Regions from separate parts of the Streptomyces sp. NPDC088706 genome, predicted to be linked through region 1. Evidence: predicted binding sites of a transcription regulator. Region 1 holds the regulator's gene; the other holds the start of a gene.
The links. The regulator HrcA, encoded in region 1, represses chaperone genes, less so after heat shock. The targets are predictions, from matches to a motif close to TTNGCACTCNGNNNNNCNGAGTGCNAA.

Region 1 (5,125 bases):
GACCACGCCCTCGATGCGCAGGTCGTCGCCCCACACCCGCTCGACCAGTTCCGCGTCGTGCCGGCCCTCCACGTAGATCCGCCCCGCCCGCGCCACCCGCGCCCGCGCGCCGGGCACCGCCACCGAACCGGAGGCCGTACGGGTGGGGCGCACCGGCCCCCCGGGCCCCGGGCGGACCAGTGTGACCACCTTGCCCTCCAGCAGGAAGGCGCGCGGCTCCATCGGGAAGACCCGGTGCTTGCCGAAGCGGTCCTCCAGGGTCACCGTGGGCCTCAGGGCCGTCCTCTCGCAGCGGATCACCGCCCCGCAGAAACCGGTGGCGACCTCCTCCACGACCAGGTCGGGTTCGGCGGGGACCTCGGGCACGGGGGCGGACCTCTTCCACGGCGGGGTCAGGTCCGGCTGGTAGCTGCGCATGGCACGACGATAATTCGCCGCACGCGCTCCCTCGGCGCACCCCACCGCTCACCTCCGGCGCACCCCACCGTTCACCTCCGGCCCGTCCCACCGCTCACCCTCGGCGCACCCCACCGCTCACCTCCGGCCCGTCCCACCGCTCACCCTCGGCGCACCCCGCCACTCACCCTCCGGCGCACCCCACCGCTCACCTCCGGCCCGTCCCACCGCTCACCCTCCGGCGCACCCCGCCGCTCACCCCCAGCTCGACCCCGCCCACGCCCACGCCCACCCCACCCATTCACACCGCGTCGAACCGCTCCGCCAGCGACGCCCGCTGCGCCCGGACGAACGCCGCGTCCACCACCGCCCCGTGCCCCGGTACGTACACCGCGCCCTCGCCGCCCAGATCGAGGAGCCGGTCCAGGGCGGCGGGCCAGCGCGAGGGGATCGCGTCCCCGCCCGCCTGCGGCTCGCCCGACTCCTCCACCAGGTCGCCGCAGAGCACCACCGCACCCTCGCCGTCCGTACCCGGAACCAGCACCGCGAGGTCATGGCCGCTGTGGCCCGGCCCCACGTTGGCCAACAGCACCTGACGGCCGCCGCCCAGGTCGAGCGTCCACTCGCCGGTCACCTCGTGGTGCGGCACCACCAGCGCGTCCACCGCCCGGTGCGCGTCCTCCTCCGCGAGCCCGTGGCGCACGGCCGACCCGGTCAGCTCGTCCGCCGAGCGCCGCAGCAGGGCGGTGACGCCCACCGCCCCGTACACCTGGGCGCCGGCGAACGCCGCCGTCCCCAGCACATGGTCGAAGTGGGGGTGGCTCAGTGCGATATGCGTCACCCTCCGGCCGAGCAGCGCCTCGGCCTGCCTGCGCAGCTCGACGCCCTCGCGCAGGGTCGAGCCGGTGTCGAACAGCAGCACGCCGTCGGCCCCGGCGACCAGCGCCGCCGTGGCGTCCCAGCCCGGCAGGCGCCGCCGCCCGATACCGTGGCCCAACCGCTCCCAGCCGAAGTCTTCCCAAGAGACGTCCATGGCACGACGCTATCGGCAACCACCCGCGCGGGCCGTCGGCGGCGTGGCCGGTCGCCCTTGCCCCTGCCCCACCCCACCCCCGTACACTGACGGCATCGAAGGTTGGCACTCGTACGCAGCGAGTGCCAGACAGGCACCGGGAAACAACAGCTGGAGGTGTGCGCCATGCTCAGCGAACGCAGGCTCGAGGTGCTGCGCGCCATCGTCCAGGACTATGTCGGCACCGAGGAGCCCGTCGGCTCCAAGGCGCTCACCGAACGGCACCAGCTGGGTGTCTCCCCGGCCACCGTCCGCAACGACATGGCGGTGCTGGAGGACGAGGGCTTCATCGCGCAGCCGCACACGAGCGCGGGCCGCATCCCCACCGACAAGGGGTACCGCCTCTTCGTCGACAAGCTCGCCGGCGTCAAGCCGCTCTCCTCGCCCGAGCGCCGGGCCATCCAGAACTTCCTCGACGGCGCGGTCGACCTCGACGACGTGGTCGGCCGGACCGTACGGCTGCTCGCGCAGCTGACCCGGCAGGTCGCGGTCGTGCAGTACCCCTCGCTGACCCGCTCGACGGTGCGGCACGTGGAGCTGCTGTCGCTGGCCCCCGCCCGGCTGATGCTGGTCCTGATCACGGACACCGGCCGGGTCGAACAGCGTATGATCGACTGCCCCGCGCCCTTCGGCGAGGCATCCCTCGCGGATCTGCGGGCCCGGCTCAACAGCCGGGTCGTCGGACGCCGCTTCGCGGATGTCCCGCGGCTGGTGCGGGAGCTGCCGGAATCCTTCGACAGCGAGGACCGCGGAACGGTCTCCACGGTCCTTTCCACCCTCCTCGAAACCCTGGTCGAGGAGACGGAGGAGCGGCTGATGATCGGCGGCACCTCCAACCTCACCCGCTTCGGGCACGACTTCCCTGTGATGATCCGGCCGGTGCTGGAAGCACTGGAGGAGCAGGTCGTCCTGCTGAAGCTGCTCGGTGAGGCCACGGACTCAGCCATGACCGTGCGGATCGGGCACGAGAACGCCCACGAGGGCCTCACGTCCACGTCCGTCGTCGCGGTCGGCTACGGTTCGGGCGACGAGGCAGTCGCCAAACTCGGCGTGGTCGGACCGACCCGCATGGACTACCCCGGAACGATGGGAGCGGTACGCGCAGTGGCACGTTACGTCGGACAGATCCTGGCGGAGTCGTAAGTGGCCACGGACTACTACGCCGTACTCGGCGTGCGCCGCGACGCGTCTCAGGACGAGATCAAGAAGGCATTCCGTCGGCTCGCACGCGAGCTGCACCCGGATGTCAACCCGGACCCGAAGACCCAGGAGCGGTTCAAGGAGATCAACGCCGCTTACGAGGTGCTCTCGGACCCGCAGAAGAAGCAGGTCTACGACCTCGGCGGCGACCCGCTCTCCGCGGGCGGCGGTGGCGGTGGCGCGGGCGGTTTCGGAGCCGGCGGCTTCGGCAACTTCTCCGACATCATGGACGCGTTCTTCGGAACGGCCTCGCAGCGCGGGCCCCGCTCGCGCACCCGTCGCGGCCAGGACGCCATGATCCGGCTGGAGATCGACCTCTCCGAGGCGGCCTTCGGCACCACCAAGGACATCCAGGTCGACACGGCGGTCGTCTGCAACACCTGCAGCGGCGAGGGCGCGGCCCCAGGCACCTCCGCCCAGACCTGTGACATGTGCCGCGGCCGCGGCGAGGTTTCGCAGGTCACCCGGTCCTTCCTGGGCCAGGTCATGACCTCGCGGCCCTGCCCGCAGTGCCAGGGCTTCGGTACGGTCGTGCCGACGCCGTGCCCGGAGTGCGCCGGTGACGGCCGCATCCGCTCGCGCCGCACGCTCACCGTCAAGATCCCCGCGGGCGTCGACAACGGCACCCGCATCCAGCTCGCCGGTGAGGGCGAGGTCGGCCCGGGCGGCGGCCCGCCCGGCGACCTGTACGTCGAGATCCACGAGCTGCCGCACGCGGTCTTCCAGCGGCGCGGCGACGACCTGCACTGCACGGTCACCATCCCGATGACGGCCGCCGCCCTCGGCACCAAGTGTCCGCTGGAGACGCTGGACGGCGTCGAGGAGATCGACATCCGGCCCGGCACCCAGTCCGGCCAGTCCGTACCGCTGCACGGGCGGGGCATCACCCACCTGCGGGGCGGCGGCCGGGGCGACCTGATCGTGCACGTCGAGGTGATGACCCCCTCCAAGCTCGACGCGGAGCAGGAGCGGCTGCTGCGGGAGCTCTCCAAGCTGCGCGGCGAGGAGCGACCCTTGGGCCAGTTCCAGCCAGGCCAACAGGGGCTCTTCTCCCGGCTGAAGGACGCCTTCAACGGCCGCTGAAGCCTTTTCCGCCTTTCACCGCACCGCCCATCGGTTCTCCGCCGGTGGGCGGTGCGGCGTTCTGCGGGAGATCCGGTCACGCCGAAGGCTGGCTGATTCGGCCCTGTGCGGCGGACGTGGCACGATGCGGTCATGTCCTCCGCGTTGACCGATCTCTGCCGGTATCCGGTCGTGCAGGCCCCCATGGCGGGCGGCGCTTCCGGACCCCAGCTCGCCGCCGCCGTCGCCGAGGCGGGCGGGCTCGGGTTCCTGGCCGCCGGGTACAAGACGGCGGACGGCATGTACAACGAGATCAAACAGCTGCGCCGGCTCACCGGCGGGCCCTTCGGCGTCAACCTCTTCATGCCGCAGCCCGCGCTCGCCGACCCCAGCGCCGTCGAGGTCTACCGCCACCAGCTGGCCGGGGAGGCCGCCTGGTACGAGACCCCGCTCGGCGACCCCGACAGCAGCGGCGACGACGGGTACGAGGCGAAGGTCGCCATCCTGCTGGAGGACCCGGTCCCGGTGGTCTCCTTCACCTTCGGCTGCCCCACCCGCGACACGCTCGACGCCTTCGCCAAGGCGGGGACGCACACCGTCGTGACCGTGACCTCCGCCGAGGAGGCCCAGGCCGCCCAGTGGGCGGGCGCCGACGCCGTCTGCGTCCAGGGCGTCGAGGCCGGCGGCCACCAGTCCACCCACCGCGACGACCCGCAGGCCGACCACACCGGCACCGGGCTGCTCACCCTCGTCACCCAGGTCCGCGAGACCGTGCAGATCCCCATCATCGCCACCGGCGGCCTGATGCGCGGCTCGCAGATCGCCGCCGTCCTCGCGGCCGGCGCCGACGCCGCCCAGCTCGGCACCGCCTTCCTGGTCTGCCCCGAATCCGGGGCCCACCTGCTGCACAAGCAGGCCCTGACCAACCCGCTCTTCGTCCGGACCGAGCTGACCCGCGCGTTCTCCGGACGTCCCGCACGCGGCCTGGTCAACCGGTTCGTCCGCGAGCACGGCCCGTACGCCCCCGCCGCCTACCCCCAGGTCCACTACCTGACCACCGGGCTGCGCCAGGCCGCCGCCAAGGCCGGGGACGCCCAGGGCATGGCCCTGTGGGCCGGTCAGGGCCACCGGATGGCCCGCGAACTCCCCGTCGGCGAGCTGGTCGAGCTGCTCGCCGCCGAACTGGAGGCCGCCAGGTCGGCCCTGAGCATGAGGAGCCCCCGGTGACCGCACCGGTCTTCGTCGTCGAACGGATGCCCACCGGACCGGAGTTCGTGTTGGACGGACCCGAGGGGCGGCACGCCGTCTCCGTGAAGCGGCTCCAGCCGGGCGAGGAACTCGTCCTCACCGACGGCCTCGGCCACTGGGCGGACGGCACCGTGCGCGCCGCCGAGG
Region 2 (5,125 bases), on a different contig from region 1:
AGCTGCCGCTGGGGAAGGAGACGAGCCGGACCCGGCCGGCCCGCAGCCCGGCGATGGCGGCGACCTCCTCCTCGGCGGCGGTCAGCCCCGCGAGGATGCCGGAGGCGTGCCGTACCAGCGCCTCGCCTGCCTGGGTGAGGCGCATCTCGCGCCCGGTCCGGATCAGCAGGGTGGTGCCGGCGGAGGACTCCAGGGCCTTCATCTGCTGGCTGACCGCGGGCTGGGTGCAACCGAGTTCGCGGGCGGCTGCGGAGAACGAGCCGGTGGTGGCGACGGCGCGCAGGACACGGAGATGGCGTGCTTCGATCACCCGCCCACCATAAGAGCTTCTTGGGTGGGAGGCGAACTAACGGCGTACCCCTTTGGGGACTGAGCCATTAGCGTGACCGCATGAGATTGCTGAGTGTGAACGTCGGCCGGCCCACCCCCCTCCCCTCCGCCGGAGGTCCCGGCGGGCTGTCCGGGATCGACAAGCGGCCGTTCGAGGGGCCCGTGAGGGTCTCCGATCCCGGCCCCAAGGGGACGGGCGGCAGCGGGCTCGCCGGGGACGCGGTCTGCGACCTGCGCCACCACGGCGGCAGCGACCAGGCCGTCTACGCCTACGCCCGGGAGGAGCTGGACACCTGGGAGCGGGTGCTGGAGGGCCGGAAGCTGGGGGACGGGGCGTTCGGCGAGAACCTGACCACACTCGGGGTCGACGTGAGCGGCGCGCTGATCGGTGAGCGCTGGCGGGTGGGGGCGGAGCTGCTCCTGGAGGTGACCTCCGGGCGCATCCCGTGCCGGACGTTCGCCGACCACATCGGGGCGGAGAAGTGGGTGCGGCGGTTCACCCGGGAGGCGGCCACCGGCGCGTATCTGCGGGTGATCGAGCCGGGCACGATCCGGGCCGGGGACCCCGTCGAGATCGTCCACCGCCCGGACCACCAGGTCACCGCGGCCCTTCAGTTCCGGGCCGTCACGACGGAACGCACCCTGTTGCCGTCCCTGTTGGCCGCCGCGTCGGCCCTGCACCCGGAGGCGCTGCGCAGGGCCCGGGAGTATGTGGCGGCGGGCGGTGGTTCCGGGGCGTCGGCCGGGCACTAACGTGCCGCGTATGACGACTGCACTGATCACAGGCGCGACGGCGGGTATCGGGGCCGCCTTCGCGCGGCGGCTCGCGGCCCAGGGGCACAATCTTGTGCTGGTGGCCCGGGACACCGCCCGGCTGCGCGAGCAGGCCACCGAGCTGCACGACCGACACGGCATCGAGGCCGAGGTACTGAGCGCCGACCTGTCCACGGACACCGGGATCGGGGCGGTCGAGGAGCGGCTCGCGGACCGCACCCACCCGATCGACCTCCTGGTCAACAACGCCGGGTTCGGCAACAAGGGGCGCTACCTGGAGGTGTCGACGGCCGACGAGCTGACGATGCTGAAGGTGCACTGCGAGGCGGTGCTGCGGCTGACCTCGGCCGCCGCCACGGGGATGAGGGAGCGCGGCCGGGGCGCGGTGATCAACGTGGCGTCCGTCGCGGCGTTCGTGCCGCGCGGTACGTACGGGGCGTCCAAGGCGTGGGTCGTGCAGTTCACCCAGGGTGCGGCGAAGGACCTCGCCGGGTCGGGGGTGCGGCTGATGGCGCTGTGCCCCGGCTTCGTCCGTACGGAGTTCCATGAGCGGGCCGGCATGGGCACCGGCAACATCCCGGGGTGGATGTGGCTGGACGCGGACAAGCTGGTGGCGTCCGCACTGACGGACCTGGCCCGGGGCAAGGCGGTGTCGGTCCCGGACCCGCGCTACAAGGCGCTGATGGGACTGGTCAAGGTGACGCCGCGCAACCTGCTGGGCGGGGTCACCTCGCGTACGGGGCGCAAGTACGGGCCGCAGTAAACGCGTCGGGGCTCCCCGCCGTACGCCCCCGGCAACGGCACGAGGCCCGGTACCCCCGCGACGGGGGTACCGGGCCTCGGACGTACCGGGAGGTACTAGTGGGAGTGGCCGTGGCCGCCGTGACCGGCGTCGCCCTCGTCCTCGGCCGGCTTCTCGACGACCAGGGTCTCGGTCGTGAGCAGCAGCGACGCGATGGAAGCGGCGTTCTCCAGGGCGGAGCGGGTGACCTTGACCGGGTCGATGACGCCGGCCTTGACCAGGTCGCCGTACTCGCCGGTGGCGGCGTTGAAGCCCTGGCCCTTGTCGAGCTCGGAGACCTTGGAGGTGATGACGTAACCCTCCAGGCCCGCGTTCTCGGCGATCCAGCGCAGCGGCTCGACGGCGGCGCGGCGGACGACCGCGACACCGGTGGCCTCGTCACCGGTCTTGCCGAGGTTGCCCTCCAGGACCTTCACGGCGTGGACGAGGGAGGAGCCACCGCCGGAGACGATGCCCTCCTCGACCGCGGCGCGGGTGGCGGAGATGGCGTCCTCGAGGCGGTGCTTCTTCTCCTTGAGCTCCACCTCGGTGGCGGCACCGACGCGGATGACGCACACGCCGCCGGCCAGCTTCGCCAGGCGCTCCTGGAGCTTCTCGCGGTCCCAGTCGGAGTCCGTGGACTCGATCTCGGCCTTGATCTGGTTGACGCGGCCCTTGACGTCGTCGGCGTTGCCGCCGCCGTCGACGATGGTCGTGTCGTCCTTGGAGACGGTGACGCGGCGGGCGGTTCCGAGCACGTCCAGACCGGCCTGGTCGAGCTTGAGGCCGACCTCCTCGGCGATGACGGTGGCACCCGTGAGGGTGGCGATGTCGCCGAGCATGGCCTTGCGGCGGTCGCCGAAGCCCGGGGCCTTCACCGCGACGGCGTTGAAGGTGCCGCGGATCTTGTTGACGACGAGGGTGGAGAGCGCCTCGCCCTCGACGTCCTCGGCGATGATCAGGAGCGGCTTGGAGCCGCCGCCCTGGATGACCTTCTCCAGCAGCGGGAGCAGCTCCTGGATGGAGCCGATCTTGCCCTGGTGGATCAGGATGTACGGGTCGTCGAGGACGGCCTCCATACGCTCCTGGTCGGTCACCATGTACGGGGACAGGTAGCCCTTGTCGAAGGCCATGCCCTCGGTGAACTCCAGGTCCAGACCGAAGGTGTTGGACTCCTCGACGGTGATGACACCGTCCTTGCCGACCTTGTCCATCGCGTCCGCGATGAGCTCGCCGACCTGGGTGTCCTGCGCGGAGAGCGCGGCCACGGCGGCGATGTCGGACTTGTCGTCGATCGGGCGGGCGGTGGCGAGGAGCTCCTCGGACACGGCCTTGACGGCGGCGTCGATGCCCTTCTTCAGGGCGGCCGGGGAGGCGCCCGCGGCGACGTTGCGCAGGCCCTCGCGGACCAGCGCCTGGGCCAGGACGGTCGCGGTGGTGGTGCCGTCACCCGCTACGTCGTTGGTCTTGGTCGCCACCTCCTTGACGAGCTGGGCACCGAGGTTCTCGTACGGGTCGTCGAGCTCGACCTCGCGCGCGATGGTGACGCCGTCGTTGGTGATGGTGGGTGCGCCGAACTTCTTGTCGATGACGACGTTGCGGCCCTTGGGGCCGATCGTCACCTTGACCGTGTCGGCAAGCTTGTTGACGCCGCGCTCAAGGGCGCGACGGGCGTCCTCGTCGAACTTCAGAATCTTCGCCATGGGCTGTACTTCCCTCTCAAAATGAACTGCGCCCCTCACCGCCCGGCTAGTTATCTCGCAGGGGGCCAGGGGCGCAGAACACAGGCAAACGTGGGTGAGTTACTTCTCGATGATCGCGAGGACGTCGCGGGCCGAGAGGACGAGGTACTCCTCGCCGCTGTACTTCACCTCGGTGCCGCCGTACTTGCTGTACAGGACGACGTCGCCGGTCTTGACGTCGAGCGGAAGACGCTCGCCGTTCTCGAAGCGGCCCGGGCCCACGGCGAGGACGACGCCCTCCTGGGGCTTCTCCTTCGCGGTGTCCGGAATGACCAGGCCGGAAGCCGTGGTCTGCTCGGCGTCGAGCGGCTGGACCACAATGCGGTCCTCAAGCGGCTTGATCGCAACCTTGGAGCTGGTGGTCGACACGATCCGGTCTCCCCCTTCGGAGATCTCACGGGGTTTAGCAGTCAGTGGGCGGCGACCAGACCGATCCGTCGTCGCGGGTGCCGGACCTGCCCTGTCGCACGTTGTGGTGCTGGCACTCTCCAGGGGGGAGTGCCAGACCTGAGACTATGACCGCGATTAGCACTCGGTCAAGCGGAGTGCCAATTCACCACCCTCGCGCCGTCCCGGGCGGGGCCGGCCGCCCGTCCGTCCGTCCGGGACGCGGATCAGACGTAGTCCTCCAGCTTCGCCACCGCGTACCCCTTGTCGGTGATGGTCTTCATGACCAGGCGGATCATGTCGGGCATCGTGCCCTTCCAGTCGTTCTTGCCCCGGAAGTGGGTGAGGACGATGTCGCCGGGGTGCAGGTCGCGGTCCCACTCGCGCCACTCCATGTGGTCGGCGAAGGCCTCGGAGGACCAGAGGGGGACGGCGGTGATGCCGCAGGTCTTGGCGGCGACGAGGGTGTCGCGGTTGTAGTTGCCGTAGGGCGGACGGAACAGGGTGGGCCGCTTGCCGTAGTGCTTGAGGATCTTCTTCTGCTGGCCGCAGATCTCCCGCTTCTGCTCGGCGTAGGAGAGGCCGGGCAGATAGCGGTGGTTGAGCGTGTGGTTGCTGATGGTCACCCCGCGCTTCTGCATCTTCTTGAAGTACCCGTAGTCGTCATTGATGACGTAGTCGCTCAGGAAGGCGCTGTAGGGGATGTCCAGTTCGGTCATCATCCGCAGCAGCGCGGGGTCCTTCTCCGCCCCGTCGTCCATGGTGAGGAAGACGATCCTCTCCTTGGTGGGGACGGTGGTGAAGACGGGCGGCAGCCCCTCGTCGTCCCGGACCTCGAACCCCTCGCGGGTGGTGATGCGGGGCTTCACCTCGGGCGGCTCGGGCGCCGCGAGCGGGGTCTTGGCCAGCCCCCACTTCTTCGCGGCGACGGCCCGGGCGGCCTGTTTCCGCTTGAGCTCCTGGGCGTACGTGTCCAGGGCGCGGGCCGGCCCGGCCTGCCGGGCGGCCTGGCCCTGCTGCCCGGCGGCGGGCTTCGCCGGGCCGCCCGGGGTCCCCGCACCGCCGCCGGCCGTCTCCGTCGCACAGGCCGAGGTGACGACGGCGGCCAGGA

Region 2: a site for HrcA is predicted at 4,153-4,179, ahead of groES (co-chaperone GroES). Genes of this name have one in related genera too.

The regions. Positions count from the first base shown of each region.
Region 1 is NZ_JBIVLW010000001.1:757,008-762,132, reverse strand. It holds gene ACIQAK_RS03545 (DUF3097 domain-containing protein) at 1-417, opposite strand, end outside; gene ACIQAK_RS03540 (MBL fold metallo-hydrolase) at 698-1,429, opposite strand; gene hrcA (heat-inducible transcriptional repressor HrcA) at 1,595-2,611, shown strand; gene dnaJ (molecular chaperone DnaJ) at 2,612-3,751, shown strand; gene ACIQAK_RS03525 (nitronate monooxygenase) at 3,884-4,957, shown strand; gene ACIQAK_RS03520 (16S rRNA (uracil(1498)-N(3))-methyltransferase) at 4,954-5,125, shown strand, end outside.
Region 2 is NZ_JBIVLW010000004.1:374,838-379,962, reverse strand. It holds gene ACIQAK_RS14940 (LysR family transcriptional regulator) at 1-310, opposite strand, end outside; gene ACIQAK_RS14935 (MOSC domain-containing protein) at 391-1,083, shown strand; gene ACIQAK_RS14930 (SDR family oxidoreductase) at 1,094-1,867, shown strand; gene groL (chaperonin GroEL) at 1,963-3,588, opposite strand; gene groES (co-chaperone GroES) at 3,688-3,996, opposite strand; gene ACIQAK_RS14915 (polysaccharide deacetylase family protein) at 4,242-5,125, opposite strand, start outside.